2 regions of the Paenibacillus sp. IITD108 genome follow, and region 2 is predicted to be linked to the other one. Evidence: riboswitches for the same ligand, from Rfam matches in the RefSeq annotation. Region 2 holds a riboswitch; the other holds the start of a gene.
The links. Region 2 has a riboswitch for cobalamin ahead of V1L65_RS07985 (S-layer homology domain-containing protein). Riboswitches for the same ligand answer to the same signal wherever they lie in the genome.
Positions count from the first base shown of each region.

Region 1: it holds a riboswitch for cobalamin, as region 2 does, so the genes downstream of both, V1L65_RS05930 (ABC transporter substrate-binding protein) here and V1L65_RS07985 (S-layer homology domain-containing protein) in region 2, are expected to answer to the same signal.

Region 1 is NZ_JAZHCT010000005.1:90,123-105,621, forward strand. Features, by position in the region: gene V1L65_RS05895 (DUF3900 domain-containing protein) at 1-95, opposite strand, end outside; gene V1L65_RS05900 (DUF1294 domain-containing protein) at 120-413, opposite strand; gene hrpB (ATP-dependent helicase HrpB) at 449-2,926, opposite strand; gene V1L65_RS05910 (phosphodiester glycosidase family protein) at 2,945-3,769, opposite strand; gene V1L65_RS05915 (stalk domain-containing protein) at 3,960-5,744, opposite strand; gene V1L65_RS05920 (heme ABC transporter ATP-binding protein) at 5,947-6,723, opposite strand; gene V1L65_RS05925 (FecCD family ABC transporter permease) at 6,720-7,763, opposite strand; gene V1L65_RS05930 (ABC transporter substrate-binding protein) at 7,760-8,767, opposite strand; cobalamin riboswitch at 8,911-9,136, opposite strand; gene V1L65_RS05935 (FixH family protein) at 9,209-9,679, shown strand; gene V1L65_RS05940 (sulfite exporter TauE/SafE family protein) at 9,689-10,375, opposite strand; gene V1L65_RS05945 (heavy metal translocating P-type ATPase) at 10,372-12,672, opposite strand; gene V1L65_RS05950 (deoxyguanosinetriphosphate triphosphohydrolase family protein) at 13,689-15,008, opposite strand; gene V1L65_RS05955 (rhodanese-like domain-containing protein) at 15,032-15,343, opposite strand.
Region 2 is NZ_JAZHCT010000007.1:27,990-43,488, forward strand. Features, by position in the region: gene dxs (1-deoxy-D-xylulose-5-phosphate synthase) at 1-630, shown strand, start outside; gene V1L65_RS07955 (TlyA family RNA methyltransferase) at 644-1,462, shown strand; gene V1L65_RS07960 (hypothetical protein) at 1,609-2,070, shown strand; gene ahrC (transcriptional regulator AhrC/ArgR) at 2,109-2,561, shown strand; gene recN (DNA repair protein RecN) at 2,575-4,278, shown strand; gene spoIVB (SpoIVB peptidase) at 4,402-5,739, shown strand; gene spo0A (sporulation transcription factor Spo0A) at 6,073-6,885, shown strand; cobalamin riboswitch at 7,040-7,234, shown strand; gene V1L65_RS07985 (S-layer homology domain-containing protein) at 7,410-9,020, shown strand; gene V1L65_RS07990 (DUF4430 domain-containing protein) at 9,034-10,005, shown strand; gene V1L65_RS07995 (energy-coupling factor transporter transmembrane component T) at 10,002-10,895, shown strand; gene V1L65_RS08000 (ABC transporter ATP-binding protein) at 10,868-12,541, shown strand; gene V1L65_RS08005 (ECF transporter S component) at 12,523-13,239, shown strand; gene V1L65_RS08010 (copper amine oxidase N-terminal domain-containing protein) at 13,337-14,563, shown strand; gene V1L65_RS08015 (energy-coupling factor transporter transmembrane component T family protein) at 14,875-15,499, opposite strand, start outside.

The DNA of each region.
Region 1 (15,499 bases), on a different contig from region 2:
AATGTTTTATAATGCTTGAAGCGCTTGACGGATGAATCCGCATCACCCTCGGTCTGAATAACAAAAAAAGATAAATATTGCAATGAAAAATCCATGAATGCAGCCCTTTCTAAGCTCAATTAATAATAATATTCATATAAATGAACGGCGGCATAGATCGTCCCGATATGAAGGATCAGCAAGGTAGGAACGCCAAAGATAAAAGAGGCATGCTTCGTTTTATGATGAAACACCTTCATCGCCAGCCAAATCCCGACTGCGCCTCCTAAAAAGCAGAGCCAAAAAAAACGTTTTTCCGAAATTCTTCGTTTATGCCGCCTGGCCAGCTGCTTATCCTCCTTCATTAGCCAATAAGCATAACCGTTCATGCAGCAGTAATACAGTATAATTATGATCCATATTGCCTTATCCACAACTATTTCTCCTTGTCTATATGAAGGTTGCAGTGTTACTGCTGTTCGCGTGGACGCACCCGGTTAGTCGCAACAGCCTGAAGCGGATCATCGGGCCAGTAATGCTTCGGATATCTTCCCTTCAAATCTTTTTTCACCTCAAAATAAGTACTGCTCCAAAAGCTTGCCAAATCATTCGTCACCTGCACCGGTCTTTGTGCTGGCGATAATAGTTGAATCGTAACGGGAAGGTTCCCGTCCGCAAGCATCGGCGTCTGCTTCATACCGAATAATTCCTGCAGCCTGGCTGACAATATCGGCCTGTCAGGATCAGAATAATCAATTGGCAGCTTCGAGCCGCTAGGCACAGTTATATGTGTTGGCAGCTGCTCGTCCAGCTCTTTTTGCTGCTCCCAGCTAAGCATTCCCGCTAAAAGCTGCGCTACTGAAACTTTGCCCAGCTCTTGAGCAGAGCTTTTGCCGTATATATACGGTTTTAACCCTTGCTCCGCATTTTGAAGCAGGCCCTCGTCAGATACATTTGGCCAGCTGCCGGGCGAATACCTGTACATCAGCTGCATTCTTTGCTGCAGCTGTCTCGCTTGCTTTGTCATATGAAGCATAGTCAACCCTCGCTTGCGCAATTGCGCGATGAGCTGCTCCGTTACCATTTCCCAATTATGATTGGGGATGATTTGCTCTTTCAAAATAATGGCGCCAATGCGTTCCTGTTTATGCGTTTTAACAGACTGGCCAGCCTCTTCCCATTGTATAAGCTCATCAATAATGATAAGACTGCTGCAATATTGCCGCAGCTCAGGCAAGCTAATGGCTGCTGCTGATCGGATATAGCTGTCTTTGCCGACGTCTTCAATCTCGCAAGCAACGATAAACGGTGTTTGAAGCAAAGCATCATCTATGGCTCCGGCGCCTCTTCCATTGGCGAGCAAATAACGTTTATCCTCTCTTTGTCTAGCGATCCGGTCAGGGTAGCCATAAGATAACAGCACTCCAGTGGAGAGCTTTTCTTCTGCGTTGCTGCCGCTTGCCGCCATAATCCGCGCTAGACTCATCTCCCATTGCTTAGCTTGAGCGATTATTTTTTGGGCGGCAGGCTGTGAGCTGTAAGCAAGCAAATTTTGAAGTTGGGTATCGACGTCCTGGTTAGCAGCCGAAACAGCCAACGTTCTTTCACTGAGCATGCTCGCCAGCATACATGCTTGATGCTGCTGCCCATACGACAGTGCCTTCAGTATGATTGCGCCAAGCCTCGGATGAACGCCAAGCTGAGCGGTGGCTATGCCTTGCTTGGTAGGATGGCCCGCTTCATCGATCGCTCCTAAAAGCTGCAGCAGCTCGATCGCTTGATTAAAGGCAGCCTCTGCGGGCACAGTTACCCAATTCAGCTCATTACAGCCTTTAATGCCCCATATGCGCAGCTCAAGCGCCAGCTGGCTTAAATCGCCCAGCAATATTTCTGGAACATGATGCTCAGACAGCAGCCTGTGCTCCTGCTCGGTCCAAGCGCGATAACAGCGTCCAGGCGCAAGCCTGCCTGCTCTTCCGCTGCGCTGCTGCGCTGCTGCTGCCGAGATTGGAACAGTTTCCAGCCTGGACATGCCCGTTCGGTAAGAAAACCGCTGAATTCTAGTTTTCCCGCTATCGACTACTGCAGTAATGCCTTCAACCGTAATACTTGTTTCCGCAATTGAGGTTGCAAGCACAATTTTTCGAAATCCCGGCGGAGCGGCTGCAATTGCAGCGCTTTGTGCCTCCAGCGGCATGCTGCCATGCAGCATATGTATGCAGACTTTGGAATCCTTCAACTGCTGCTCAAGCAAGCGCGCCGTTTTTCTTATTTCGCCAATACCCGGTAAAAAAGCGAGCACATCTCCGCCGCATTGCTGCAATGCGCCGACAATAAGCCGGCACATACATTGATCCAGCGCCTCGCTCGAAGGCTTGTCCAAATATTGAATGCTGACAGGATAGCTCCTGCCTTGGCTGGCTATGATAGGGGCATTGCCTAAGAGCTGGGCCAATTCGTTCGTATCGAGCGTTGCAGACATGACAATAATTCGCAGATCATCGCGAAAAAGCTCTTGTGCCTGCAAGCAAAGAGCTAATCCTAAGTCGCCATGTATATGTCTCTCATGAAATTCATCAAATATAATGGCAGCCACATCGCTCAACGAAGGGTCATGCTGCAGCATGCGGGTTAAGATCCCTTCGGTTACTACTTCAATTCTGGTTGACTCGCTAATACAGGTATCCAGCTTCACGCGATAGCCTACTGTTCCGCCTGCTTTTTGCTGCAGGGAGGCTGCCATATACTGAGCAGCCGATTTGGCTGCGAGCCGTCTTGGCTCAAGCATAATTATTTTTTTGCCCGCTGCCCAGCTTTGATTCAGCAAAGCAAGCGGCACTCTTGTAGTTTTACCGGCGCCTGGCTCCGCCGTCAGGACAATATTGTTTTCCTGCTCTAATTTTTGCAAGAGCTCTGGAAGAATAGCGTCAATTGGAAGCTGTTTCATACGCTGTTAGTTCCTTCCTTATTTTAAAATCCTCATCATTTGTACAACCGGTCTGGAATCGCCTGGCAATGCTGCTTCCTTGGCAAGCAGCTGTGAGGAACCGTCGCCGTCAAGAAAAATGCCGTCAATCAGCTTGCCAGCGCCAGTCTGCTCTACTACAGCTGCCCGAAACTCAGACAAAGTATGCTTCGTTTCACTAACGAAAAGGTACAGCATGCCCGCTTCATCGTAAGCGGCAGCTGATCGCAATCTGGCCGAATCCATAAATGGCGCTTCTTCAAGCTTAGCCTGGCTCAGCCATTGATCGTCCTGCTGCAGGCTCATGCTTATGCCGCCCTGTGCCCAGAAACGCGTATAGTCTTTAACGCGTATCTCCTCTGCTTTGCTTAGAACCTGCACATTCATTGTATTTGCTGCGCCGTCCCATACCAAGGTTCCTCGGCTATACTTCACATTTTCCCCGCCGCTGCCGTAATCGCTAGCCTTTCCATTAACAGCTGTACCGTTCACAACGGCGATGCTCAGCAATTGGTCGCCAAAGAAAAAACCGCCATTGATGCCTACCCTGTTGCTTAAAGTAACATTATCATGTATGGCTTCAAGCGTTATATTGGACGGCTTCGTCACTAACTGATGAATAATGGCGCCATTGGACGCTTCCAGCCTCTGATAGCTGTATTGGCTTACATGCTCGATCGTTCCCTGATTAACTGCATCCCTGCCAGTAATCGACTGTATCATGAAATATAGCGCGATAGCGAGTATAACCAAAATACCTGCCAATATGCTAAATGACGCGATCCACTGCTTACGGGTTAATTTGACATGCTGATTGCTAGACATTCGACCTTCTCCTTCAAATCAATGATCCAACTACTAAGCTATTATACAAAAAAAGCAGCACTTTGGGAAAATAAACGTATACAAGCAAGCTGCCTCGCATCCTTTGTTCAAAACAGCACTTCCTTAATCAAGGACGTGCGATGTTTCTTTTTAGGACAATGAGACAGCTTGCTTGATATTTCAAAATGAATTAATCGAGCTCCTCCAATGGATAGAAGATCAAATTGATTGGGAACGCTGAGCCAGCCGGCGGACTGAATTCAATATCCAGGCTTTGTTCCCTTCCTGTAGTCTTTGCCAGCATGACCATGCCGTCGAATGCAGTCAACACTCCCGATGCCGGCGCCTTCATCATTTCACCGTTAATTTTGAAAGGCCCTTTGAAGTAACCGCCTTTGGCCAAAAGCATGATAGCCATTTTTCTCGGCTTTTCCGAGTGGATTTTGTACACAGTGCCATAGTTTCCAGATAGCACGGCTTCCGTTCCGCGCTGCGGATCATAGCCCTGTACGAATGGATCGACTTTACCGTCACCTAGCACAAGCTTTAGCGGGGCCGTTAAGCCTTTTTCGGATAAATCCACTTTCCAATCAAAGCCTGTCGTCTGGAAGGTGCCGCGAATATGGCCGTTGAAAGCCAGCTTCGGCAAGTCCAGCATAGCAGACGATACTGCCTTGTCCGCTGCAAAAGTAAATTGGATTTCGCCGTCTGTTTCTACATCGTACATCAAATTAACGCCTTGTGAAGGATGAAAATCAGGAAACTGCTTGTAGACGAACGTTTGTCCAGAAGGAATGACCATCTGCTCCTGCTTGTCCTCTCCCATCAAAAAATCCACCATCGCTTCGCTGCCAATCAAGTGCGCATAAATGGACGGGTATACCTCGCCTTTGTTAGTCGTTTTAATTGTTACATCATGATCCGAAGTGTTCGTTGCCAGAATAGCAAACGATACTGTCTCCTCTGTTCCATTAATATGGTCCGCATACAGTCTTCCCTTGCCGTTGATTTTGTCTTGGTACAAAATACCGAGCTCCTTGAAGGTTTCGGGGCTGTCGCTCATTAGCAGCGTACGGGAGTTATCTTCCGTTACTTTTTTCGGCAGATCCGGCAAATTCAAATAATATTTATAAAGAGTGCTCCAGTCCGTTTTCACATAACCGCCAACAGGCTGCATATAGATCGGATATTCCTGCTCTGATAAATAGACCTCATCCGTTACGACAATTTCCTTTGTAAAAGGCACGCTCACCTTTCCTTTTTTGTCTGTAACCGTTAAGGTTACGGGATAGGTTCCTGCTTCAAAAAACACATCCTCGCGGCCTTTCCATTCCAGCTTCAAGCCTTCGGCATCAGGATCATAGCTTAAATTTATATATTTAATCGGCTCCCCCTTGCGGTATTCCGTTTTGCCAAGTGCAAATTTCGCAACTGGAGTAGAGTTTTTTTCCTCAGGATCATATACGCCTTCCGGCTTTCGGGTATGAAGCACCTCGACCCTTCTAAGCTCGTGATCGTATATATAGGAAGCCCCCATGTAATCAGAGAGCCAGGTCAACTTGATTAATAATCTTCCGTTGGCAAGCATAGCTACATCATCAAAGTTAAAACGCTGGCCATTTACAAATACTTCCTTGTTTACGGTATCGAATTGAATATTGAATTTGGGCGTTTCCATCATAATTTGACGCGTTTTTTCAATCCATTCTACCTTCATCCCGAAGGCATCGCCTAAAAATTTAGCTGGCACATAAGTTTTTCCTTTGCGGATAATGGGCGGGGAATCCAACGTAAATGCCTCGCCATTCAAATAAACCTCTGGTTGATCGATATGTAAAATAACATATGATGTTCCGCTCGTAATTGTTGAAGCATGGACAGCCGATGGCGTTACCGGAGAAGTCAATAGCGCTACGCTCAGTACAGATGCTACTGCCAGCCGCTGCAGCCGACTATGCTTTTTCTGAATAGACATGGATAATTCTCCTTTTTACAAAAACTATGTATTTAGTTGCAATCTCATAATTAGACGAGCATGCCCTTTTAAAGTTGCACTAAATCATAGAGACGACCAGTCTAAAGCTGCGGTTGTCATAACTTTGTAACATTTAATGTAAAAAGCAGCGCACTCATTCAATATCATCCTGTTCAATTCAACTAATATTAAGCAGTAAGCTTTAATTGCCAGGCGTTAAAAGCACTTGCGGAACTTGAATTTCCGGATGGTCAAACACAACCGCTTTCGTATTGTATACGTTGCCTAACAGCTCCGAGGTGACGACCTGCGCAGGCGTGCCGACAGCTGCAATTTGACCTTGATGAAGCACCATGATTTCGTCGCAATACATAGCGGCCAGGTTTAAATCATGCAGCACGGCTAACACGGTCAGCTTACGTTCCTGCTGCCATGCTTTCACTTGATCCATCAGTTGCATTTGATAGCCAATGTCCAAATAAGTAGTCGGTTCATCTAATAATAAAAGTGAAGGGTTTTGAACCATCAGCTTGGCTAATGCCACTCGCTGTCTTTCGCCGCCGCTTAACTGCTCCAGCTTGCGATGCTGTAAATGCTCAATTCCCATGGCAGCAAGCGCTTCATCAATCATGTTCTCCACATCAGCATCCTCGCCCCCAAGCCAGTTCTGGTAGGGGAATCTTCCCATTGCTGCGATTTCTCTTACTGTAAAGCCTAATGGAGGAATGCCTTCCTGCAGCAGAACAGCCATATATCTGGCCAGCTTTTTTCGCGCGATCAAATGAACAGGCTTGTCATCAAGACATATTTCGCCGCTGCTTGGCTTGACAGTTCCGGACAGCAACTGCAGCAAGGTCGATTTCCCGGCCCCGTTAGGTCCGATAATCCCGTATATTTTCCCTTCCGTGAAGGAACAGCTTATTTGCTTTAATATTGCAGTTGACTGGATAAAGTGGGAAACGTTTTTGATTTGTATCATAATAGCCCTCCCTTACTTTCCTCTTTCTTTCTGCGGATAAGCAAATAAGCAAAAAACGGGGCACCAATCAAAGCGGTCACTACTCCGAGCGGAATTTCTCTCGGACTCATTGCCATTCTTGCCAGTGTGTCAGACCAAAGCACAAACATTCCGCCGCCTATTGCCGATAGCGGCAATAAAAAACGATAATCCGGACCGATCAGCAAGCGAACAAGATGCGGAACGACTAAACCGACAAAGCCGACTACGCCGGATACAGATACGGCAGCTGCTGTCAAAAAGGTGGAGCAGAGCAGCACGATCAGCTTCGTCCTCTCCACCTTCACCCCAAGATGAGCCGCATGCCTCTCACCAAGCATGAACAAATTAAGCGGCTGGCTGAAAATGAACAGGACAGGCAGTCCTACGGCAACAAACGGTAAAATCATCCCAACATGCTCCCAGCTTCTTAAAGCGAGCGAACCCATAATCCAAAATAAAATTTGATTAACGACGCCCTGTGACATCGAGATCATTAACGATACGAAAGCTCCTAAAAAAGCTTGAATTATAACGCCCGATAAGATTAACGTCTCAATATTCATCGCTCCGTTGCGTCTAGCCAGCCATAAAACAGACAGCAGCGCTGCTGTACCCGTTACGAACGCTGTCAGCGGCAGCGTCCAAATCCCCAAGGCAAGCTGCAGCCCGCCAGCTATAATAAAGGCAGCGCCAACCGAGCTGCCGGACGCGACGCCGAGCGTATAAGGATCTGCAAGCGGATTGCGCAGCACACCCTGGAAGCCCGCGCCTGCAAGGGCCAGAGCTGCTCCTACTAATACTGCAAGCAGAACTCTCGGCAGACGCACCTTCGTAATGATGGCTACTTCAGCACCGCTAAAGCTGGAATTATCCATAGACAAGCCAAACATATAATGCACGAGTATGCGCCAGGCATCTTGAATCGAAATGCCCGCTGAGCCTAAAGAAAGGCTAGTAATAATAGAAACAGCAAGAAGGAGCAATGCTGCTCCTCCATACAAGTAAAGTTTTATTTTCATTTCGCTTCAAACAGCTCAGGGTGAACCGCAGCAGACATTGCCTGCAGGGCGTCTGCCAGACGCGGGCCAACTCGCGATACAAGATCCTCATTTATAGGGAAAATCGCTTTGTTTTTCACAGCTTCGATAGCATCCCAGCCAGATCTTGCTGCAATTCCATCCACCAGAGCGTTTGTATCCCCTCCGTAGCTTGAGAATAATATCACATCCGGATTATGCTTGATCACCATTTCATTGTCAGCTTCGAACCAGCCCTGCTGCTCAGCAGCAATATTGCTGCCGCCAGCTAGTGAAATCAGTTCATCGATAAACTCGCCGGAGCCAACTGTCCATCCATCAGAAACATCAAAGAAAACCGACTTTTTCGCTGCATCTTTAATTTTGTCTGTCACTTCCGATTTAACTGTAAGCATATGACCCGCTACTGCAGCAGCTTCATTTTGTTTATTCATAATTTTACCGATTAATTCAATTTTCTGGGCAACTTCGTCATATGTTTTCGGATCCGTTGCATATACGTTAATATTTAAAGCTCTAAGCTGCTCTACTGCGGCAGTATTCATAGTAGAGGAAGCAAGCACCAAATCAGGCTCCAATGCAAGCACCGCTTCAATATTTGTTGTTACATCTCCCACCTTTGGTTTTTCCAGCGCCTCTGGCGGGTAGTTGCTGAAATCATCAACACCTACAACCTGCTCACCTGCACCGATCGCATATAAAATTTCAGTCTCGCTGGACAAAATAGAAACAACCTTGGCAGGCGCTTTTTCAAACGTAAGCTCAAATCCAGTGCTGTCCTTAAGTGTCAAGGGATAGGCAGTCTCGGCCTCCTGATCAGGAGTCGGTGAAGCCGTCGTCTCAGGCGTACTGGCAGCTGAACTGGATGAAGGCGTAGCGCTAGGCTGATTCGTACTGCCAGCTCCGCAGGCAGCCAGCATAGCTGTCAAAATAACAGCTAGCAAGGACAGCAGCATTCGTTTATTCCATTTTTTATTTTTCCACATTGAACATCTCTCTCCTATTCTCTATATCTAGCTGAAACACAAAAAAACATTCCCAACAACAAGTGTCGGAAATGCCCGTGATTGCCTGCAGGATTGCTGCAAACAATGGATCCCCCGAACACCTCCCTAATTCCTCGTAGGCATAAGCGTCTTTTAAACAGGCAGGTATCCTGACTCAGCTTGAACGATCAGCGCCTTCCCAAGCAGCGGCTGCTCAGTGGCATTAACTGATGTTGACTTTCCAGCAAGGCTGGTGTCCAGCATTACAGTGGCGGGTCCGTACCGGATTTGCACCGGTTTCCCAATTATGCTGACCGACGTAAGATAGCATCTCTGCGATCGATTAGCACCTGTTTAATTAAAATAAAATTGTCAGTAGTAACTATACACTTCAACCGCCTATTTGTCCATTCCCGACCATAAATCGAAAGGAGTGCGCTTATGAATAGAAAAGCATCACCCGCTCACTATTCATCTAAAGCAATTGTAATATGCCTGCCTATCGTCATCCTTATTTTCGGAATTTTTTATTTTTTTCAAGATACATTGCATCCTTCTGCAAAAGAGGAAAGCCTGCCTGTTACTACCGAGCATCTTCAAGCTGACTTGCAGGCCATATGGACGGTTACGCCAGCCCCGGCAAAAGTACTCACACCAAACACCTTTATTATCGAGCTTGCAGATAAGGATCAACTGCCGATCACAGGGGCCGAGCTGTCCGTGAAGCTCAGTATGATCGGCATGTTTTGCGGCGATATGAATTTCACGCTTCAAGAGCAGCAGCCCGGTACTTATATCGGAGAAGGCTACCCGCTAATGCCAGGCGACTGGCAGGCTAAACTCTCGATCAAGCTCGGACAAGAGAAACCGGTCACATTGTTTCGCGAAATGAAAGCGGTCCGCACTTTATAACATTTATCACTACCATAGCCATATCGCTATAGACGGAATAAGGCCATTAGCAGCTAGCCCGCGCATTATGGCAATGATTCCTATTAATAAAGCAGCGGCATTGCCGATTTTGCGCAGCAGGCTTCTATTTTTTCTAGTAATCAGCTTTGCTGCTGCCGCTGTCGCTGCCAGTACAGGAAAGGTAGAAAGGCCGAATAACAGCATAATAACAGCCCCCGATACCATTGTACCCGAAGCAGCAGCATTCATCTGCATCGCATAGGTCAGCCCGCAGGGCAGAAATCCGAAGGCAAAACCTGTTAAAGCAATATGCAGAGATTCCATATAGGCACTGCGCTCTGACCTTGGGGTCATTTGATGATGCAGCCTTGCAGACAAAGCCGCTAAAAATGGCAGCTGATTTCGCCGCCATAGCCAAAGCAATATAAAAATACCGCCTATAATAGATGCTGCGCCTTGCAAGCCTGCTACCTTGCCTGCGACATTGAGGAAGGAACCAACAAGGCCCATCACCATTCCAAGCAGCGTATAGGAGGTTATTCTTCCCGCGTGATACAGCAGGCTCGCCCGCCATGCAGAAAAAGAGCTGTTAAGCGCAACCGTCGTTACAATCCCTCCGCACATGCCCATGCAATGGGGAGCCCCGAAAATACCTGTCAGCAATATTAGTCCCGCCTCATGCCATGTTATCATCATCCTTTCGCTGCTCCTTTGTATCTGCGATTCATTTGCAGCTTCAGCCGAAGCGCATTGCTTACAACAGAAATCGAGCTTAGCGCCATTGCAATTCCTGCCATCCACGGCTGCAGCAGACCTGCTATAGCGAGCGGTAGCATCAGCATGTTGTACAGGAAGGCAAAGCCCAAGTTCTGTTTCACATTCGCAATCGTCAATTTACTAACCGCAATTACGTCTGTAACTGCCTTAAGTCTAGAATAGAGCAGTGTAATATGTCCTGCATGCAAAGCCGCTGTCGTTCCGCTCCCCATTGCAATGCCCACATCGGCAGCAGCCAAGGAAGGCGCATCATTCCAGCCGTCACCAATCATTGCGACTTGCTTCCCATGCTGCTGCAGCTGACGCACCAGCTCCAGCTTGCTCGCAGCCGTTTGCGAAGCGTATACCTGCTCGATTCCAGCTTGGGCAGCAATCGCATGGGCGGGCGCCGCCCCGTCGCCAGTTGCCATTATACTCGTTATATATGTGTTTCGCAGCGCAAATACGAGCTCAGCAGCCTCCTCTTTTATCGGATCTCTAAAGCTGATAAAGCCTGCGCAACGATTTTGCCAAGCGGCGAACAGCACCGTCTCGCCATTGGCCTCTCTTTTTTCTGCTTCCTGCAATAATAGCAATACAGGGTTTATTTGGTGCAGCTTCAAAAAACTTAAATGTCCAAGCATAAACAGATGCCCGTCTATTTGCGCCTTGACGCCCGAGCTGGCTATGTAGCTGCTATTCTCGGCTTGAGGAAGCTGCAGCTTCATAGCTACTGCACGACTGACAATTGCTTTTGCAAGCGGGTGCTCGGCTTGCATTTCAGCGGCTGCAGCATAGCTGAGCAAACGGTGCTTCGTCATGCCAAGAGCAATAATTTGTGTAATAATCGGCGTACCTGTCGTAAGCGTTCCTGTCTTATCAAAAACTATCGTATCGACAGCTGCCAAACGCTCAAGTGCACTGGCATCCTTCACGACGACACCCTGCTTGGCCAATCGCCCCGAAGCGAGCACAAGTGATAAGGGCGCAGCTAAGCCAAGCGCGCAAGGGCAAGCTACCAGCAGCACTGCAACCATGCACAAAACAGCATGCTGCCAATTGCCCGTATCCAGCCATATTCCCCACAGCAATAATGTCAATGTCGCGATCAGCATAATTATGGGTACAAATATAGCAGCAATTCGATCAACCTGTCGTTGAATATTCGCTTTAGAGCGCTGCGCCTTCCTGACCAGCTCTTCTATTTGGCTAAGCAGCGTATCATAGCCCGCGGCATTGGTTTGTATCGTCAGTTTTCCCGCTCCATTTTTTGTGCCTGCCCATACTTGCTGTCCTGGGTTTTTCTCTATAAACTTACTTTCTCCCGTCAGCAAAGACTCCTCTACTGTGGAGCAGCCCTCAAGCAGCAAGCCGTCCACAGGTATAATCTCGCCCTCTCGCACCTCGACCAGCTCGCCTTTTCTAACGAACTCACTTCTTACTTCCTGCCACTTTTCTTTGCGCAGCACTCTTGCTAATTTATTGGCCAAGTCATTATAGCTTGAATTAGCTTCATGTGCTTTGAGCGAGGCGGCGGATTCAATATATTTGCCTAACAAAATAGCAGTTATGACAACCGCAGACGTTTCAAAATATAGTGGAATGCCTGCCATCAGCAGCTCTTTTGACTTCCACAGCTCATTTTGGAATACAACATAATGACTGTAAAAATAAGCCGTTGACGTACCTAATACGACTAGCACATCCATGTTCGCGCTTCGTTGCCTAAGGGCATGAAAGGCGCCAAAATAAAATGGCATGGCGATTACGAACTGAATAATCGTTCCAAGTGCAAGCTGCAGCCAAGGATGAAAAAGCAGAGGCGGCAAGCTCTCAGCAATAAAATGCAACCATGACACATGCTGAGTCATGCTCAGCAGAAGCGGGATAGCTAATAATAAAGAGCACAGCAGTCTGGTTTTCAATTTGTTTTTTTCTTGCTTAATACTCTCTATTGAGGTTTGATTGGCTGAGGCGTGAAAGCCCAGCTTCTCTACGGTTTGCAAAAGCTTAGGAATTGTAATCTGCCGAGTATCATATTGGACCCAAGCGGTGCGAAATGCATAGCTTACAGCTGCTTCACTGATACCTTCCTTTTTCTGCAACGCCTTCTCTATTCTGGCAGCACATGCCGCACAATTCATCCCTGTTATAGAGAATTGCCCTGTTGTAAGCTGCTGCTGTTCATTCAGCTGCATTTCATCGATCAGTGGATATGCCGGAGACCGGGCTTTCATTTATTATCGCCCCCATTCCTGTCATGCTGCACAAGCAAGGCCTGTACTTTGCTATACAATATATGTTAGCTTGGGCGAATACATGAATAAACGATTCTACACAATGAATGAACTTGGTCACACGTTCCGTTATTTGCCTAAAAACCGCCAACTTCTTCATTTCGCGGTCACTCATTCCGCTATACAGCTCCAAAAGGGGCACTTTCTGCGATTTATGGATCAATAACGGAACGTCTGTCACTTTGCCGCCTCAAAACTACGATTTTGGGCATAATAACGGAACGGCTGACCAACTAGTAATACACGACAACAGTTTTCCAATGTAAGTTTCCCCAACAAACTGAGGAAAATCAGTTAGCTTGGGCGCATGAGTGCTCATTTTCAAAACAGCGTTTGCTATTGCAAAGTACTTATCGAGGCGGCATCGACCGATTCTGTATGATATTTCATATACAATTGGGGTTTTCGGGGCATTCCAGTACATTGTGTATGAATTTTCATATACATTTAGCCGTTTGGAGGCGGCATCGACCAGTTCTGTATGATATTTCATATACAATTGGGGTTTTCGGGGCATTCCAGCGCATTGTGTATGAATTTTCATATACATTTAGCCGTTTGGAGGCGGCATCGACTGATTCTATATGATATTTCATATACAATTGGGGTTTTCGGGGCATTCCAGTACATTGTGTATGAATTTTCATATACATTTAGCCGTTTGGAGGCGGCATCGACCAGTTCTGTATGATATTTCATATACAATTGGGGTTTTCGGGGCATTCCAGCGCATTGTGTATGAATTTTCATATACATTTGTGTTTTTCAAGGTATTTATGCGTGTTTTGTCAGGAATGCAGCTAGCTTTCTATATACTTTGTTTCTTACGATTCCGACCGCTATTGTTCGCCAATTTCGGATATAGAAACCTGTAAAGTTTAAAATGAGCTTACAAAGACGGACGCTCAACATAAAAAACACTCTTCCGCCGACAAAGGCAGTAGAGTGTTTTTCGTTTAGTCCCTTTCGTATATGGAGCCTGACCGGCTGGCAAATAGCTCTGTGTACACTTTTTCTGCATACGAGTCTGTCATGCCGGCGATATAATCAGCGACGAGCCTTTCCCATGGCCATATGGCCTTGTGCTTGTCATAGCTTTCGGTCCAATCCGGAGGCAAAATGCTGCGCCCTGCATCATAGTCAATAAAGCTGTCCCACAAGCGCTGAATCATAATTTCACTTCTCTTTTGCAGGCGCTGCACGCGGAAGTCCTTTATAAGCGTCACCCAAGCGAGCTTTTTTAATATTTCCATCGTGCGGAGCAATTCAATATCTTCTACCCCATCCCGTACAAACGTAATCCTTTTCCAATTGTTTGCGGGATCCTCTATGATACCGACTTGATTGGCAAAACGGTTTACCCATCTCGCTTTCATTTCGCGTCTCGTCCGGGACGTTTCACGGTCAAACTGCTCGTAGACGGATTGCCATTGCTGATAGTAATCAGTCAGCACGCACTCGACCATATGTCTTATATTGGTCTGTTCCCAGCGCATCGATTCCTGGCTCGTCGTATCATTCAAAATCTCAGTCATAATATGGTCCACAAGGCGGTCATCTTCAAAGAAGCTGTTCGATAATTGAATTTTTCCTGCGCGAATGCCATCTTCAATATCATGGGTTGAGTAGGCGATATCATCGCATAAATCCATCAACTGAGCCTCCAACGTGCTGCATCCCTCCGGCATTTGCCAGAGCTCGCGCAAATAATGGATCCCCTTCCACTCCATCGGATACACGCCCTTGACGACAGCCGGGTCAGCGAGCGAAGCCGGATACTTGTTAATAGCTAACAGCACAGCTGCAGTCAGGTCAAGACCTCTCTCACTTCCCGCCCGCTTTTCCAAGTACATTAAAATACGAAAATTTTGAGCATTTCCTTCATAAGAGGAGCCATTATAGGAACGAAGCAAATCATTCAGCACCTGCTCTCCTTTATGACCAAATGGCGGATGCCCCAAATCATGAGCCAGTGAAGCACATTCGACTACCTCTGGGAGCAGAATAAGACCGGGATGCTCATTGCCTTGAAGGAAAGCATACGATTTGCCCAATCTGCGCGCCACCTCGCGAGCAATTTGCGATACCTCCAACGAATGGGTAAGCCTTGTACGATAATAATCACCCGAGCCTGCACCGAACACTTGCGACTTGCCCTGCAGTCTTCGGAAAGCCGGCGATTGAATTAATCGGGCATAATCCTTCTCATATTCGTCGCGGTCCTCGCTAGTATGAAGATGGCCATTATCATCAAGCCGTATTTTTCGAATATTCATGCGACCACCTCCTGCTTAAGAAGCTATTCTCCTGTAACTACCTCGCCTTTCCAGGAAAGCATGCCTCCATCAACATTAATAACATCATAGCCTTGGCTGGTCATATATTCACATACTCTGCCGCTTCTGCCTCCACTGCGGCATATAAATATAACTTCGCCAGGAACGTCGTGTACTTCATGCTCTCTCGCTTGAAATTGCGATAATGGAATACTGCGGGCTTGCGCGATATGCCCTTCTTCCCATTCGTCAGGCTCACGCACATCAATTAAATTAATGTTTGCGTTATCTGTTAATAAAACATCCAGTTGTTCTGCAGTAATCTCACGAAACATATCAATACCCTCTTTTCTTTGTTCTACATATTATTAAATTTTAGCTTATTTGCTATTCGAATGTCTACTTGAGAAAGGCATTGCAATTATGTTTGTACGCAGCACTGCCGTTGTGCGCCGGTTCCAAAATAAAAAACTGCCCCCGCTAACCATGAC
Region 2 (15,499 bases):
GAAACGCATCAAGGCGTATATGATATTGCTTTCCTTCGACATGTTCCTAATATAGTTGTCATGATGCCGAAGGACGAGAATGAGCTAAGACGGATGATGAAAACGGCAATTGAGTATTCAGCAGGACCGATCGCAGTTCGTTATCCGCGAATTAACGGCTTGGGCGTTGAGCTTGATGCAAATCCGGAGCCGCTTGAAATCGGCAAGTGGGAAACAGTGCGTGAGGGCGATTCGGCAACAATTGTTGCCATAGGCCCGATGCTGGAGGTAGCTGCAGATACAGCAGATTTGCTGAAGCGTGAAGGCATGAATGTACAGATTGTCAACGCCCGCTTTATTAAACCGCTGGATGAGGAGCTGCTTCTTAAGCTGGCTAGCGAAGGCAGACGAATTATTGTACTGGAGGAAGGTACGGAGCTGGGAGGCTTTGGAAGCTCCATTCTGGAGTTCTATTCCTTAAAGGGCATTTACAATGTTCCTGTCAAAATAATCGGCGTGCCGGATATTTTTGTTGAGCATGGCTCGATAACGGAGCAGCGTGCAGAAATTGGATTAACTGCGGAACGTGTTGCCGGAGAGCTGCGCAATATGCTGCCGATTCGCATGAAGCGTGTGACAGGCAGATCATAAATAAAGGTGAATAATGACAAACAGTAAAGAAAGAATTGATGTTCTTTTAGTTGAACAGGGCTTTTTTGCAAGCCGCGAAAAAGCAAAGGCAGCTCTGATGGCCGGCCTTGTGCTTGTAGATGAGGAGCCAATAGACAAAAGCGGTACGAAAGTGCTGCGTACTGCCGCAATTAAAGTAAAGGGCGCAGTGCATCCTTATGTTAGCCGCGGCGGTTTAAAGCTTGAAAAAGCGATAAAGCTGTATCAGATTGACTTGACGGGCAAAGCAATGCTTGATATCGGAGCTTCGACGGGCGGCTTTACGGATTGCGCGCTGCAAAATGGCGCAGCTTACGTATATGCTATCGATGTAGGCTACAATCAGCTTGACTGGTCACTTAGGCAAAATGAAAAAGTTTGCGTAATGGAGCGGACAAATTTCCGCTATTTGCAGCCTGAGGATTTGAAGGGGCCAGCACCTGAATTTGCTTCCATTGATGTATCCTTTATATCGTTGAAGCTGATACTGCCAGTACTAGCGACTTTGATTGCGCCTGGCTCTAAAGTCGTAGCCTTAATTAAGCCGCAGTTTGAGGCGGGGCGTGAAAAGGTAGGCAAAGCGGGCATCGTTCGCGAGCCGGCCGTGCATGAGGAAGTGCTTCAATCCATTACGGCTTTTGCTGCAGAGCTCGGTTTTTCGCTGCAGGGCTTAACTTTTTCTCCGATTACGGGCGGCGAGGGCAATATCGAGTTTTTGGCTTTTTGGAGCTGGACTGGTGTAGAAAACCAGCCCGCATTTGATCAAGCTGCTATCAAGCAGCTTGTCCACGAGGCTAATGCTGCCTTCAAATAATAAAATAAAAGCACCAAGGAAAGGATGCCGATCAGTAAATACTGCACAGGCATCTTTTTTGCTTTACTAAGGTGGCAACATTTGCTACACTATCTATAACCAAACAAGCGTTCGCTTAATCGATTTGCTCAAATGGAGGATATTCGATGACGAAATACGGAGATTGGTTCATAATGTTGGCTGGCGGGATTTTTATTGTAATCTGGCTTTATCGAGCGGTTTACCGCTGGCTCCATTCGCCAGTTGCCATGAATACCGTCAAGCTGGGCAAGGGCAAGCCCGTTGATCCTGACGATGAGGCGGTAAAACTGCTGAAGCGTGCCGGATATGATGTGCCCTCATGCAAGCATATTATTCGCATTCCTATTGAAGTAGACGATGAACTGCTCGAATATGGGACAAGATTGAATATAGATTACATAGCAGAGCAAGACCACTGCACATATGTTGTAAAGCTTGAAAAAGAACGTAAATCAGTAGATTATTCACCAAGCAGTCTTAGGGATCATCTGTTGATGTATTCTTTAATTTTGCCAAGCTGCTCCGGCGTATTAATCGTTAACGTGAAGGAAGCGACAGTTCGCAAAGTATCTTTCTTAATTGGATAGCAGAGCAGGTTTAAACAAAAAAGGATGGGGGCCATTTCATGAAGGGCATGCGCCAATTTAAAATAAAGGAAATCATTTCAAACCAGACGATAGAGACGCAAGATGAGCTAGTCGACGCGCTTCGCAAGACAGGCATGCACGTTACCCAGGCGACGGTATCAAGGGATATTAAAGAGCTGATGCTTGTTAAAATTCCTGCGGAGGAAGGGAAATACCGATATTCAATGCCAATGGATGTACAGAGGCACAACCCGATTCATAAGCTGAAACGGGCTTTACTGGACCATTTCACTCATATCGATTATACCGATAATCTGGTCGTGCTGAAGTGCTTGCCAGGCACAGCAAATGCGATAGGCGCCTTAATCGACAATATGGAATGGCCTGAGGTAATGGGCACGATATGCGGTGACGATACGATATTAATGATTTGCAGAACGAAGAAGCAAAGCGGAGAAATTGTGGAGCGCTTGTTTGCTTTACTAAACTAAGGAGGATCTGATCATGCTGCGTGAGTTATCGATAAGAAATTTAGCGGTTATTGAAGAAGTTAACGTTTCATTTCATCGGGGCTTTCATGTTCTAACTGGAGAGACGGGTGCAGGCAAATCTATTCTGATTGACGCACTCAGTTTAGTTATTGGTGGAAGAGGCTCTGCGGATATGGTCAGATACGGATGTGATAAAGCCGAGATAGAGGCTATGTTTGATTTAAATGCCAAGCATCCTGTATGGACGGTATTGCAGCAGCTCGGCATTGAAGGATCATCTGATGATATGCTAATAATTAGAAGAGAGCTTTCTGCCTCAGGCAAAAGCACAAGCAGAGTAAATGGACAACTGGTTACCTTGACGATGCTGCGTGAAATCGGAGAATGTCTCGTTAATATACACGGTCAGCATGAGCATCAATCATTGCTAAAGACGGAGCAGCATTTGGAATGGTTGGATTTGTATGCCGGTGATTTATTAATAGAGCGGAAGCTGCAATATCAGGCTATTTTTGCGGAGCTCCAGCAGATTAAAGGGAATATTCGGGATTTGGAGCAATCCACCCGGCAAAATGCGCAAATGCTTGATCTATACCATTTTCAAATCGAAGAAATATCGCAGGCTGCATTAAAGCAGCAAGAGGATGAATTATTACTGGAAGAAAAGCAAAAGCTAATGTATGCAAGTAAAAGGATGGATGGCATATCAGAAGCTTATGAATTGCTGCAGGGCAAGCGCGCTCTCGATGCGCTTAGCACGGCTATGAGCAAGCTGAATGACATTTTGTCGTATGATCCAGCCAAATTGTCTCCTTTATTTGAACAGCTTTCAAGCGCATTTTATCAAGCTGAAGATGTAGCTTTCCAATTGCGAGATTATCGTGACAGTATTGAATCTGATCCTGAGCTGCTGGAGCAAATTGACGATCGCTTGGCACTCATCAATAGCCTTAAGCGTAAATACGGTGAAACGATACCTGATATTTTAAGTTATTTGGACTCCATTATTGTGGAACGTGATCTAATAGAAAATCGTGATGATATTTTAGAAAAGCTTCATAAGCAGGAAGCTGCCATGCAGAAGCAGGCAGCTGAGCTTGCGCAGGAGCTTTCGCATTTGAGAAGCCACGCAGGCAAAAAACTGTCAGCAGCAATTGAAAACGAGCTTAAGATGCTGCAAATGCCTGCCGCCAGATTTGAAGTAAGCTTGCAGCCGCTTCTAGAAGCAGACCAATCGGTCAAGCTGAACAGCAATGGCATGGATGAAGCTGTGTTTTTGCTTTCCTCAAATCCGGGAGAGCCGCTTAAGCCGCTTAACAAAATCGCCTCCGGTGGAGAAATGTCGCGCATTATGCTGGCCTTGAAGAGCATTTTTGCCGAAATTGACCATATCCCTGTGCTTGTTTTTGACGAAGTGGATACTGGAGTGAGCGGCAGGGCGGCCCAGGCTATTGCAGAGAAAATGTCCCGTCTTGCTTTAACTTGCCAGGTGTTTTCGATTACGCATTTGCCGCAGGTTGCTTGCATGGCGGATCATCATTATGAAATACGCAAGCAAATTACCGATGAAAGAACGGCAACTGGCGTTACGGAACTAGTTCACAATGCCAGGATCGAAGAGCTGGCAAGAATGCTCGGCGGTGTGGAGGTTACGGAAAAAACTCGCAATCATGCACAAGAAATGCTTGATTTGGCACATGATTTAAAAGGTGCTTAAAGGAAGTAAATAAGGGAAACTTTTTGCGGACATAAAACGGTGAGCGAAGGGTAACTTAAAGGTACGCCATTGGCGATACTACCTTTTTCGTCTTACGATGGAAAGTCAGGGAGCGTGAAATCATTGAACTCCAATCAAAGGAAGCGATGGTTTGGCCTTGTTCTCGTGATCGTCGTATGCATGCTCGGTAGCTCCTCCGCTTTTCAACAATTTGCCGCATTGCCGAATGAACTTCGTTTATTCTCAGGCCAGTTGAAGCATTTACAATATGGAGTACCCGTTCAAGCAGAAGTATCGGTCGATCCACAAGTGCTGCAGGTTAACGGATCATCAGCTCAAACGTTATCCGTTAATTTGAAAAACCCGCTGTCATTACAGCCTTTTCAAAGTGGTCAAACAAACCTGAAGATGAAATTATTTGGTAAAATTCCTTTCAAAACTGTAAAGGTAAATGTAGTTCCAGATTTAAGGGTAATCCCTGGGGGACAGACGATCGGCGTAAAGGTGAAATCTGCTGGAATACTAGTCGTCGGCCATCACCAAGTAAAGGATGAATCTGGTCAGAAGCTATCACCTGGAGAAGCAGCTGGTTTAAAGCTTGGCGATCTTATAACGAATATTAATGATACTCCAATTAGAGAGGTACAGAAAGTATCCGAGCTTTGCGCCAAGTACGCTGATCGCAATAAGCCGCTAAAGGTTACCTTTAAACGTAACGGTCAAATAAAGGAAACATTGCTTCAGCCTGTATTTGATGCTGAGGATCAATCCTGGCGTCTTGGGCTGTATATCAGAGACTCTGCAGCAGGGGTGGGCACATTAACCTTCTTTGCTCCTGATCATGGCGTATATGGCGCTTTGGGACATGTAATAACCGATATGGATACACAAACTGCGATTGAGGTCGGTGAAGGGAAAATTTTGCAGTCGCATGTTACCTCAATTAACAAAAGCCAATCTGGCGAGCCTGGAGAGAAGAGAGCAACCTTCGTAAAGGAAGGACATATTCTCGGCAATATTGAGCGCAACACAGCTTTTGGTATCTTCGGTAAGATGAAGGAAGCCCCTGCACAAGGCTATAGCATGAAACCAGTTCCTGTAGCATTTGCTGAAGATGTCAAGGAAGGACCAGCAGAAATTTGGACCGTTGTGAACGGACAGAAGGTGGAACGTTTCCAGATTGAAATTGCTCATGTTTCCAAGCAATCTGCACCAGCTACTAAAGGAATGGTTATTAAAATAACAGATAAACGCTTATTGGATAAAACTGGCGGCATCGTTCAAGGAATGTCCGGAAGCCCGATATTGCAAAATGGTAAATTGATTGGTGCGGTAACACATGTGTTTGTTAATGATCCTTCATCAGGCTATGGCTGCTTTATTGAATGGATGCTGCAGGACGCAGGCGTCCTTAAGCCAACCAAATCCGCCCTGGCTGAGCAAGTGCAGTATGCAGTTTAACTCTGCTTAATAAACAACAAAACTGTGACTTGCATCTTGATTAGTTGAACTTTCCTTCAACTAAACAAGCTGTTAGTCACAGTTTTGTTTATACTCGTTGCTAAATTGTGTTAAAATTAAACAGTTCCATATTTGTCATATGAAAAGGCTCTATTTGTCGAATGATTTCGAATGGAATCAGATCATGTAGCAAATTATTAATTATATCGAAATTACATAAAAAAATAAAGAAAAAAAATTTTCGACAGGAGGAATTCAATTAGTTATGTCGAAAACTAAATTCAGACAACCTAAGAGCGAGACATCAATATCATTTCGAGGGAGGATTACACTTTGCACAAGATCGAAGTATTGTTAGCAGATGACAACAGAGAATTTACTGGCTTGTTATCGGAATACATATCCGAACAAAGTGATATGAAGGTTTGCGGTGTTGCGTATAACGGTGAAGAGGTAATAAGACATTTGGAGCAGACACGTAATGTTCCAGATATTTTAATACTTGATATTATTATGCCTCATTTGGATGGATTAGGTGTTTTGGAAAAACTGCGTGAAATGAATTTGAGTCCAATGCCTAAGATCATTATGCTAACAGCATTCGGCCAAGAAAATATTACGCAAAAGGCCGTACAGTTGGGAGCTTCATACTATATTTTAAAGCCATTCGATATGGAAGTATTGGCTAATCGTATCCGTCAGCTTGTGGGAGTGCCTGCCCACTCGACTTCAGCGCAATTCAGCACTTCATCCACATCATTGAAATCCAATGTAGTGCCAATGGCAAAGGGCAAAAATCTGGATGCGAATATTACGAGCATTATTCACGAAATCGGCGTACCAGCGCATATTAAAGGTTATCAGTATCTTCGTGAAGCGATCACGATGGTATACAACAATATTGAAATTTTAGGAGCAATTACAAAAACGTTGTATCCAGCTATCGCCGAAAAATTCAAAACGACGCCGTCACGCGTCGAACGTGCGATCCGCCATGCGATCGAAGTGGCGTGGACACGCGGCAACATCGACAGCATCAGCCATCTGTTCGGCTACACCATCAACATCAGCAAGTCTAAACCAACCAATAGCGAATTTATCGCAATGGTGGCTGATAAGCTGAGGATTGAGCATAAGGTGTCGTGAAAGGGTAAGAATTAAATATAACGCGAGAAGCAACAGACACTTCTTTATCGGAAATCCAATTCCGTTAAAGAAGTGTTTTTTATTTAAAGTATTTGATTGAATATCATTTTGTTCATGACAAACACAAACATATCATATATGATAAACAGACAATAAAAATATAAAAGCTTAAGGTGCCAGTAAGTAAAGTTGACTTTATTTAATTGGGTAAAAGGGAAGTGGGTGAGATTCCCACGCGGTCCCGCCGCTGTATAAGAGGAGTCTATGCTTAAATGCCACTGGGAAACTGGGAAGGCAGCATAGACGTTGATTCTTGAGCCAGAATACCTGCCTGAAAAGCTTTAGATCATTTTTCTACGAAGGATAGGAGGGTGTCTATTTTTGCATGCTTTTTTTGTAAGTGCAGTTTAGACCTCTTAACCTTCTGTTAAGAGGTTTTTTGAATTATAAGAATTTATAAGTTTTATCTATAAACTTGTTCTTATCATTCATCGGTATAGAGTAACAGGAGGAGTTTGAAAGAGATGAGAAAACAGAAGTGGTTATCGTGGCTGCTCATTGGCAGTTTGTTTGTTTCGGCGTTCTTGTTCCATGTATCGATAGCTTCTGCAAGTAAGGAACAGCAATCTACGTCTTCCATTAAAGAGCTGTATCGCGATTATGAACAAATTTCTGCTTGGGCATTAGAGGCTATACAACAAGCTACGGACAATGGCTTTGTCCAAGGCAGCGCAGGCAAGTTCAATCCGAAGAAGCCGATTACGAGAGCGGAGTTCACAAAGATTTTGGCAGCAATGCTAGACTTTGATGTGACCCCAGAACAAACAGGCTTTTTTACGGATGTAACGGACCAGGACTGGTTTGCTCCTTATGTAAACACAGCTTTTAATAAAGGCTTGATTACAGGCTACGCGAATAAATTCCAGCCTAATGCAACGATTACTCGTGAAGAAATGGCAGTTATAATCGCTAGAGCATTAGAGCTTGAATTTTCAAAATCCGCTAGTGTAATAAAAGATAGCAATAAAGTGTCAGAATGGGCAAAGCAAGCTGTTGAGGCAGTTACCGCACTTGGCATTATGACGGGCGATGCAGCTGGCTTTCATGCCAATCAAGCCGTTACTAGGGAAATGGCTGCTGTAGTTGCAGTTCGTGCATATGTATACAAGGAAGATTCAACAGCATTTCAAAAATCTTTGGAAATAGCAAAAATAACGGAGCAGTTGAAAAAAACGTCCAGCTTTATACAAGCAGAAGTAACGAATCCTGTCATAGCAAGCGTTGGCGGCGATTGGACGATATTTGGGCTTGCTCGTTCAGGCATACCAATCGATGCGCAATATTATAGTCAATATGTTAAAAATGTAGAGCAATTTTTAATAGAGAATTCCAGCAAGCTCCATCATGTAAAATATACGGAGTATGGCAGAGTTATTCTTGCGTTAACCGCGATTGGAAAAGATATAACGAATGCTGCAGGCTACGATTTGCGCGAGCCGCTTGCAGATTTTGAAACTGTTATTAAGCAAGGAATTAATGGCCCAATCTTTGCGCTTATAGCTTTGGATAGTAAAAGCTATGACATCCCTGTAGCAGCAGGCGTTAAAAAACAAACGACCAGAGAGCTGCTGATTCAGTTTATTTTGGATAGAGAAGTGAATGGAGGAGGCTGGGCGCTTGGCAATAACCCATCTGAAGCGGATCCGGATATAACGGCAATGGCTATACAAAGTTTGACTCCCTACTATAAAAATAATGAGAAAGTCACAAAGGCTATCGATCGCGGTTTGTCTTGGCTATCAAATGTCCAGCATGCAGATGGTGGTTATGCCACCTGGGAAACTGTAAATTCGCAGAGCGTCGCTCAGGTAATCGTTGCTTTAACAGGCCTTGGCATTAACCCTGATCAAGACGTCAGATTTATTAAAAACGGAAATTCAGTATTTGATGCATTGCTGGCCTACTCAGACGTAAAAGGCGGATTTTATTATGTGAAATCTGGTGGAAGCAGTAACGGCGGGGCTAATTCTGGTCAGATTGATTTGATGGCTACGGATCAAGCTTTCTATGCATTATCGTCCTATGAAAGATTTCTGACGAATAAGAACCGTCTCTACGACTTGTCAGACGTTTGATTTGGAGGTTTACATGAATAAAAAGAAATGGTTAACTGGTCTGGCAATTGTATGTGTACTGGCAATTGCATTTTTTTGGGGCGGAAATTTTCAGAAGCAATCGGTGAAAACAGATAATAATGTCGGTCAACTTACACACAATTCTTCATTAGAACAAACTGGCGAGGCAGGGAGTGCCACGGATGAGCTAGAGAACAATCAGGAGAAGCATCTGGAAAGTAATCCTGAAGTTCAATCTGAAGCTCAATCTAATGAAGGTTTAAAAGATGATGGGGAAGCTCCCGTCGATCAATCCAGCACATCCTCTACCATCATACCTGAACCTGATAAGCAGCCGGAGCCAGAAACTAAACCGATTGTGCCAACACCTGCAGCAACCGCGGCAAATGGATCCAATCAAGCTGCAGAAGCTTCAAATAATAGTGAGAAAGCACCAGCTTCTACGCCAGCACCAATTGAAACTAAAGAGCCAAACGACAAGGATAAATATCTCACCGATCCTGTTCTGCCAGGTAAACCAGAGCCTGTGGAGTGGCAGGATACGAAGATTGATAAACAGAAAGAGCTGACGGTTACATTATCGGTATCAGCAGCAACGATCCTCGATAATTTAAATATATTTGATGCAGATAAATTAGAGGTGCTACCGCAGGACGGAATAATTTATGCTGCAAAGAAGGTTGTTTTTTACGAAGGTGAATCGGTGTTTGATGTGCTGCTTCGCGAGCTGAAGGCAAATAAAATTCATATGGAATTTAATAGGACCCCTCTTTATAACAGTAATTATATTGAAGGGATCAACAATATTTATGAATTTGATTGCGGAGAGTTAAGCGGCTGGATATACAAAGTAAACGGCTGGTTTCCCAATTACGGAAGCAGTCGTTATGCCTTACAGGACGGGGACGTAGTGGAATGGGTTTATACGTGTGATTTAGGCAGAGATGTTGGCGGATATGTTGCGGCAGCGGGAGAGTCCAAATGAGCAAGGATGTCTTTTCTACCTTTCATCCCATCGTCAATTTTACTTTTTTTGCAGCGGTATTTATGTTTAGCATGATTTTTATGCATCCCATTTTTCAATGCCTGTCATTTATTGGCGCAGTTACCTATTCCATTATGTTAAACGGGAAAAAAGCAGTTATTTTCAACTTTGTTTATATGCTGCCCCTAATGCTGATTATGGCGTCACTCAATCCTATGTTTAACCATGCAGGAATTACCATTTTGTTTTATGCCAAGAGCGGAAATCCGATTACCTTGGAATCCATTTTGTACGGCGTGGCGATGGCTGCGATGTTTATAACCGTTATTATTTGGTTTTCCTGCTACAACAAAGTGATGAGCTCGGATAAATTTATTTATCTGTTTGGCAAAATAGTGCCGGCATGGTCTCTCGTGATAGCTATGGCGCTTCGTTTTGTACCGCGCTACAAAGAGCAGCTAATCGCTATTTCTAATGCGCAAAAATGCATCGGCAGAGATATAACGCAAGGCCATTTGGTGCAAAGAGCGCGTAATGGATTAACGATCCTGTCCATATTGACGACCTGGGCTTTAGAAAATGCAATCGAAACCGCAGATTCTATGAAGGCAAGAGGATATGGCTTGCCAGGAAGAACAAGCTTTTCTATTTATCGATTTGACGGCAGAGACCGGAATGTTTTTATTTTGCTTGTTTGCTTAATTATCATTATTTTTATAGGTGCAGCAATAGGGGAAAATAGCATTCGTTTTTTTCCTTCAATTAAATATACAGAAGCAACAGCGTTCAGTTTAGTTGTCTATTTTGCTTATTTCGTTTTATGTATGATACCGGTTATTTTGTATGTGTGGGAGGAATGGAAATGGACTTATATCAAATCGAACAGTTAAGCTTTTCATTCCCGGACAGTGAGAGCGACGCGCTTAAATCTATAAGCCTAAGCATTAAGAACGGCGAGTTTATCGTTATTTGCGGCCAATCCGGCTCGGGAAAGAGCACTTTACTGAGACAGCTGAAGCCAGTGCTTTCACCTCATGGGAAGCGCAGAGGCACTATTTATTATCGCAGCAAGCCTGTTCAGGAGTGGGATACGCGCACGCAGACGGCGGAAATCGGTTTTGTTCAGCAAAATGCAGAGAATGGCATCGTAACGGACAAGGTATGGCATGAGCTGGCGTTTGGGCTTGAAAGCCTCGGCTTTGACAATGCAGTCATACGTTTGCGCGTTGCTGAAATGGCCAGTTTTTTTGGCATACAGCATTGGTTTCATAAAGGAGTGACCGAGCTTTCAGGCGGTCAGAAGCAGCTCCTCAATTTAGCTTCCATAATGACTATGCATCCTTCCATACTTATTTTGGATGAGCCGACTTCACAGCTTGACCCGATCGCCGCTGCTGAATTTTTAGCGTCGCTTAAAAAAATTAATCAGGAGCTGGGCACAACTATCGTAATTACTGAGCACCGTCTCGAAGAAGTGCTGCCGCTCGCCGATCGATTGCTCGTTATGGATAACGGCTGCTTGTTAATCGATGACCCGCCAATAAAAGCCGGACAATCGTTATTCGAGCTGGCTCACCCGTTATTTGCTTCGATGCCTGCGGCTATGCAAATAAAAGCATCCATTGAAAAAAGCGGCGCTTTGCCTATCACAGTTAAGGAAGGCCGGCAATGGCTGGAGTATTTTGCAGCGGGTAAGGAAAGAAAGGAAGCAGCGACGCTGCCTAAGCAATCGGAGCAATCGCATGGCGAAGCAGTGATCGTATTTAAAGAGGTATGGTTTAAATATAATCAATCTGGCCCGGATGTGATAAAAGATTTAACCTTTTCCGTTCGCAAAGGGGAGTTTTATTGTATTGTCGGCGGGAATGGCGTAGGGAAAACGTCCGCTTTATCGCTGATTAGCGGCATTCACAAGCCATATAGAGGTGAGATTTGGCTTAGCGGCAAAAAATCGACAGCATGGAGCACGAAAGATAAATATACGAAGCATTTAGGTATATTGCCTCAAAACCCCCAAACGCTTTTTGTGAAAAAAACAGTAGAGCTTGATCTATACGAAATGCTGCAAGGCTCTGCTATTACAAAAGAGCAAAAGCAGGAAAAGGTGATGGAGATTGTTCGCTTCGCAGAGCTGGAAAAGCTGCTGAATAGACATCCTTACGATTTAAGCGGCGGCGAGCAGCAGCGTGCTGCTTTAGCTAAAGTGCTCCTATTAGAGCCTGTGATTTTACTGCTGGATGAGCCGACAAAAGGGCTGGATGGCTACTTTAAGCAGAAGCTCGCACAATTGCTGACGGGCTTGAACAAACGTGGCGTTACGATAGTGATGGTTTCTCATGATATTGAGTTTTGTGCGCAGTATGGCCAGACTTGCGCGATGTTTTTTGACGGTAAGCTGATTACAGCTAACGCTGCCAAATCATTTTTTGCCGGAAACAGCTATTATACGACTGCTGCAAACCGAATGGCGCGGCATATTTGGAAGGATGCGGTTACGGCTGAGGATGTGATTTCACGATGTCAAAGCTTAAGGTAGCTATTCACAATCGAACGTTAATGTCTGCGTTAATGATTTTGATCATTATTCCTGCGACGATTATGCTAGGTATTTTTTTATTGGATGACCGAAAATATTATTTTATAAGCCTGCTTATTATTATGTACGCTATTGTTCCATTTCTTATGGTGTTTGAAAGACGCAAGCCAGCGGCCAGGGAACTGATCGTTATTGCCGTTCTTGCAGCCATTGCCGTTGCGGGAAGGGCAGCTTTTTTTATGCTGCCTCAGTTTAAGCCTGTCATAGCTATTGTTATTATTGCAGCAGTCTGTCTTGGAGCTGAAGCGGGATTTCTGGTAGGAGTGACCACAGGCTTTGTATCCAACTTTTTCTTCGGTCAAGGCCCCTGGACCCCTTGGCAAATGTTTTGCTTTGGCATCATCGGCTTTATTGCAGGCTTACTTTTTCAAAAAGGCTGGCTTAGCAGATCAAAGCTGGCGCTTTGCCTATTTGGAGGCGCGGCAACATTTGTTATTTATGGCGGGATTATTAATATTGGTTCTTTGTTTATATTTACAGGCCAATTTTCTTGGACCGCACTAGCCGCCGCTTACGTTTCAGCGTTTTGGTTTGATCTCATTCATACGATTGCTACGGTTGTATTTCTGTATATTTTAGCCAAGCCAATGATTGAAAAACTGGATCGGGTTAAGGTGAAGTATGGTCTAGTGGAGTAACTAAGGTCCTATTCCATCATTCCTATTTACAATTATTGAAGCATTTGGAATAATGAATGTTCACATAATTGGTTAAATATAGGAGGATCAAATTAGGATGAAGATTAGAGCGAACAGGGTTACAGGCATTATATTATTTGTAGCGCTAGCGTTGCTAATAGCTGCTGCAGCACCATTGCCGGCAACGGCACAAACATCATCGAATGAGTCTAAGAATTATGAATTGCTGCACTCGGAGTACAAATTAATCGACGGCCAAATGAAAATAACGGCAGATGTACGTGTTACAGCTGGCGAAAATATTACAGTTTTAGCGGTAGGCTATGATAAATCAGGCAATATTATCGAAATGAAGACAAAAACTGAATTTAGAATGTCAGGCACCACGGGCGTATTTCAATTCATGATGGACAAAGGAGAGCAGCTGGATAAGGTGGATATCCAGGCAATCGGAAAAATTGAAGAGCCTTATAAAGTGCTTGCCCAATCGATGGTAAAAGAAAAGGACCATGTCGAAGCATGGATTGCAGTAAGGACTGGATCAAGTCAATATATGAATGTCGTTGCAAAGGGATTTAATAAAAATGGGAAGCTAGTTGAAATTAATGGCGCTTCTGAATTTGTAATGTCAAACCATGCATCCGTATTTAAAATTAAGCTTAATGAGGTTAACGATATTGAGAAGGTACAGTTTTTAGTGTTGATAGATGATCAAACTTATGTGGTGGATTACGGCACTTATATAAAAAATGGCCGCTTAATCGTTACTGCAGTCGTTAAGAACGGTTCAGCTCAAAACATAACATCCAGAGTTACACCTTACGATGCAAAAGGTAAAGAATTAAATATTCAAACGAATACCTCATTCGCAATGTCAAAATATCTTTACAAGCTGAATATGGAAATAAAGGATACGAGCGCTAATAAGGTTGCTTTGAAATTTTACGATGAAACGGGGAAGACCGAGTTAAGCAAGCGCGGAATCTTGGTTACGATTGACGGAGCTGGCTTGGCAGTCAAGCAGCCGCCAGTTAAGAAGGACGGCAGAGTCAGTGTTCCTATGAGAGATATATTTGAAGCATTGGGAGCTGAAGTTGGATGGGAACAAGAAACGAAAACGATTACTGCGGCTAGAGGAAGCAAAGAAATTATTCTTCAGATCGGTAATAAAGAGGCGTATATTGATGGAGAAAAGATTACGATTGATGTAGCTCCAGAAATCGTTAAAGGCAGCACGATGGTACCGATCCGGTTTGTAACAGAAGCGCTTGGCTCAAAAGTGTTTTGGGATAATGATTCACAGACCGTGATGATTATCCGATAAGGAAACTAGAAAGGACCTGTTGAAGGTCCTTTTATTGTGTATTGAACAGAGGAATCGGCAATGAATCGACAGCTTCCTTAGCTATCTGGTCAGTCGTTCCGTTATTGCGGTGGAAATCGCAATTTTGAGGCGGCAAAAGGACAGACGTTCCGTTATTGAGCAATAAATAGCACAGTTAGCCCGATTTAGTGCCGAATAGCGGAATGTGTGACCGTCAAATTAATAAAATAGCGTTTTTTATGCAAATAGCGGAACGTGTGACCAAGTGGTGAAGTATTCCTCTTCCATTTTCGGCACATTCTAAATGAGAATTAGCTTTTTATCGGCAGAATAACAGATACTGCGTAGGCTCCAGCAAGGACTCCTATAAAAAAGAGCAGGCATATGAGATCCATAACAGCAAAGCGAGTCTGATAGTAATAAGTGCGTGCCGAACCCATCTGGAACCGTTTGGCTTCCATTGCAATCGCTACGCGCTGTGCGCGCCGTATGCTTTGCGCCAGCAAGGGGACGGCATATTGCTGCAGCCGTTCATACCATCCTCGCACGCCGGGACTGAATTGTATGCCTCTTATTTCTAGCGCATTGCGCCTGGCTCCGATTTCTTCCCACAGCAGCGGCAGCATACGAATGGCTGCAATAAAGCTGTAAGCATATTTGGCTGGCATACGAAATTGCTGCATAAGGGCGTAGAATAGCAGCAGCGGTTTCGTGGTGAGCGCAAAGAGCATGCCAAGAGCCCCAAACGACAATGTTTTGAAGCCGATTAATAGTCCATGATGAAAGCTTTCATTGGATATTTTAATCAGCCCCCACGACCACCAAATCTCTGAGCCCTTGCCAAATAGTATCATAGTTGAAGCGGAGGACAGAAAGGTAAGTATAAATGGCGAAGTGAAAAGCAGCAGCTTTTTTCCGCTGTATCCGCTATATGCG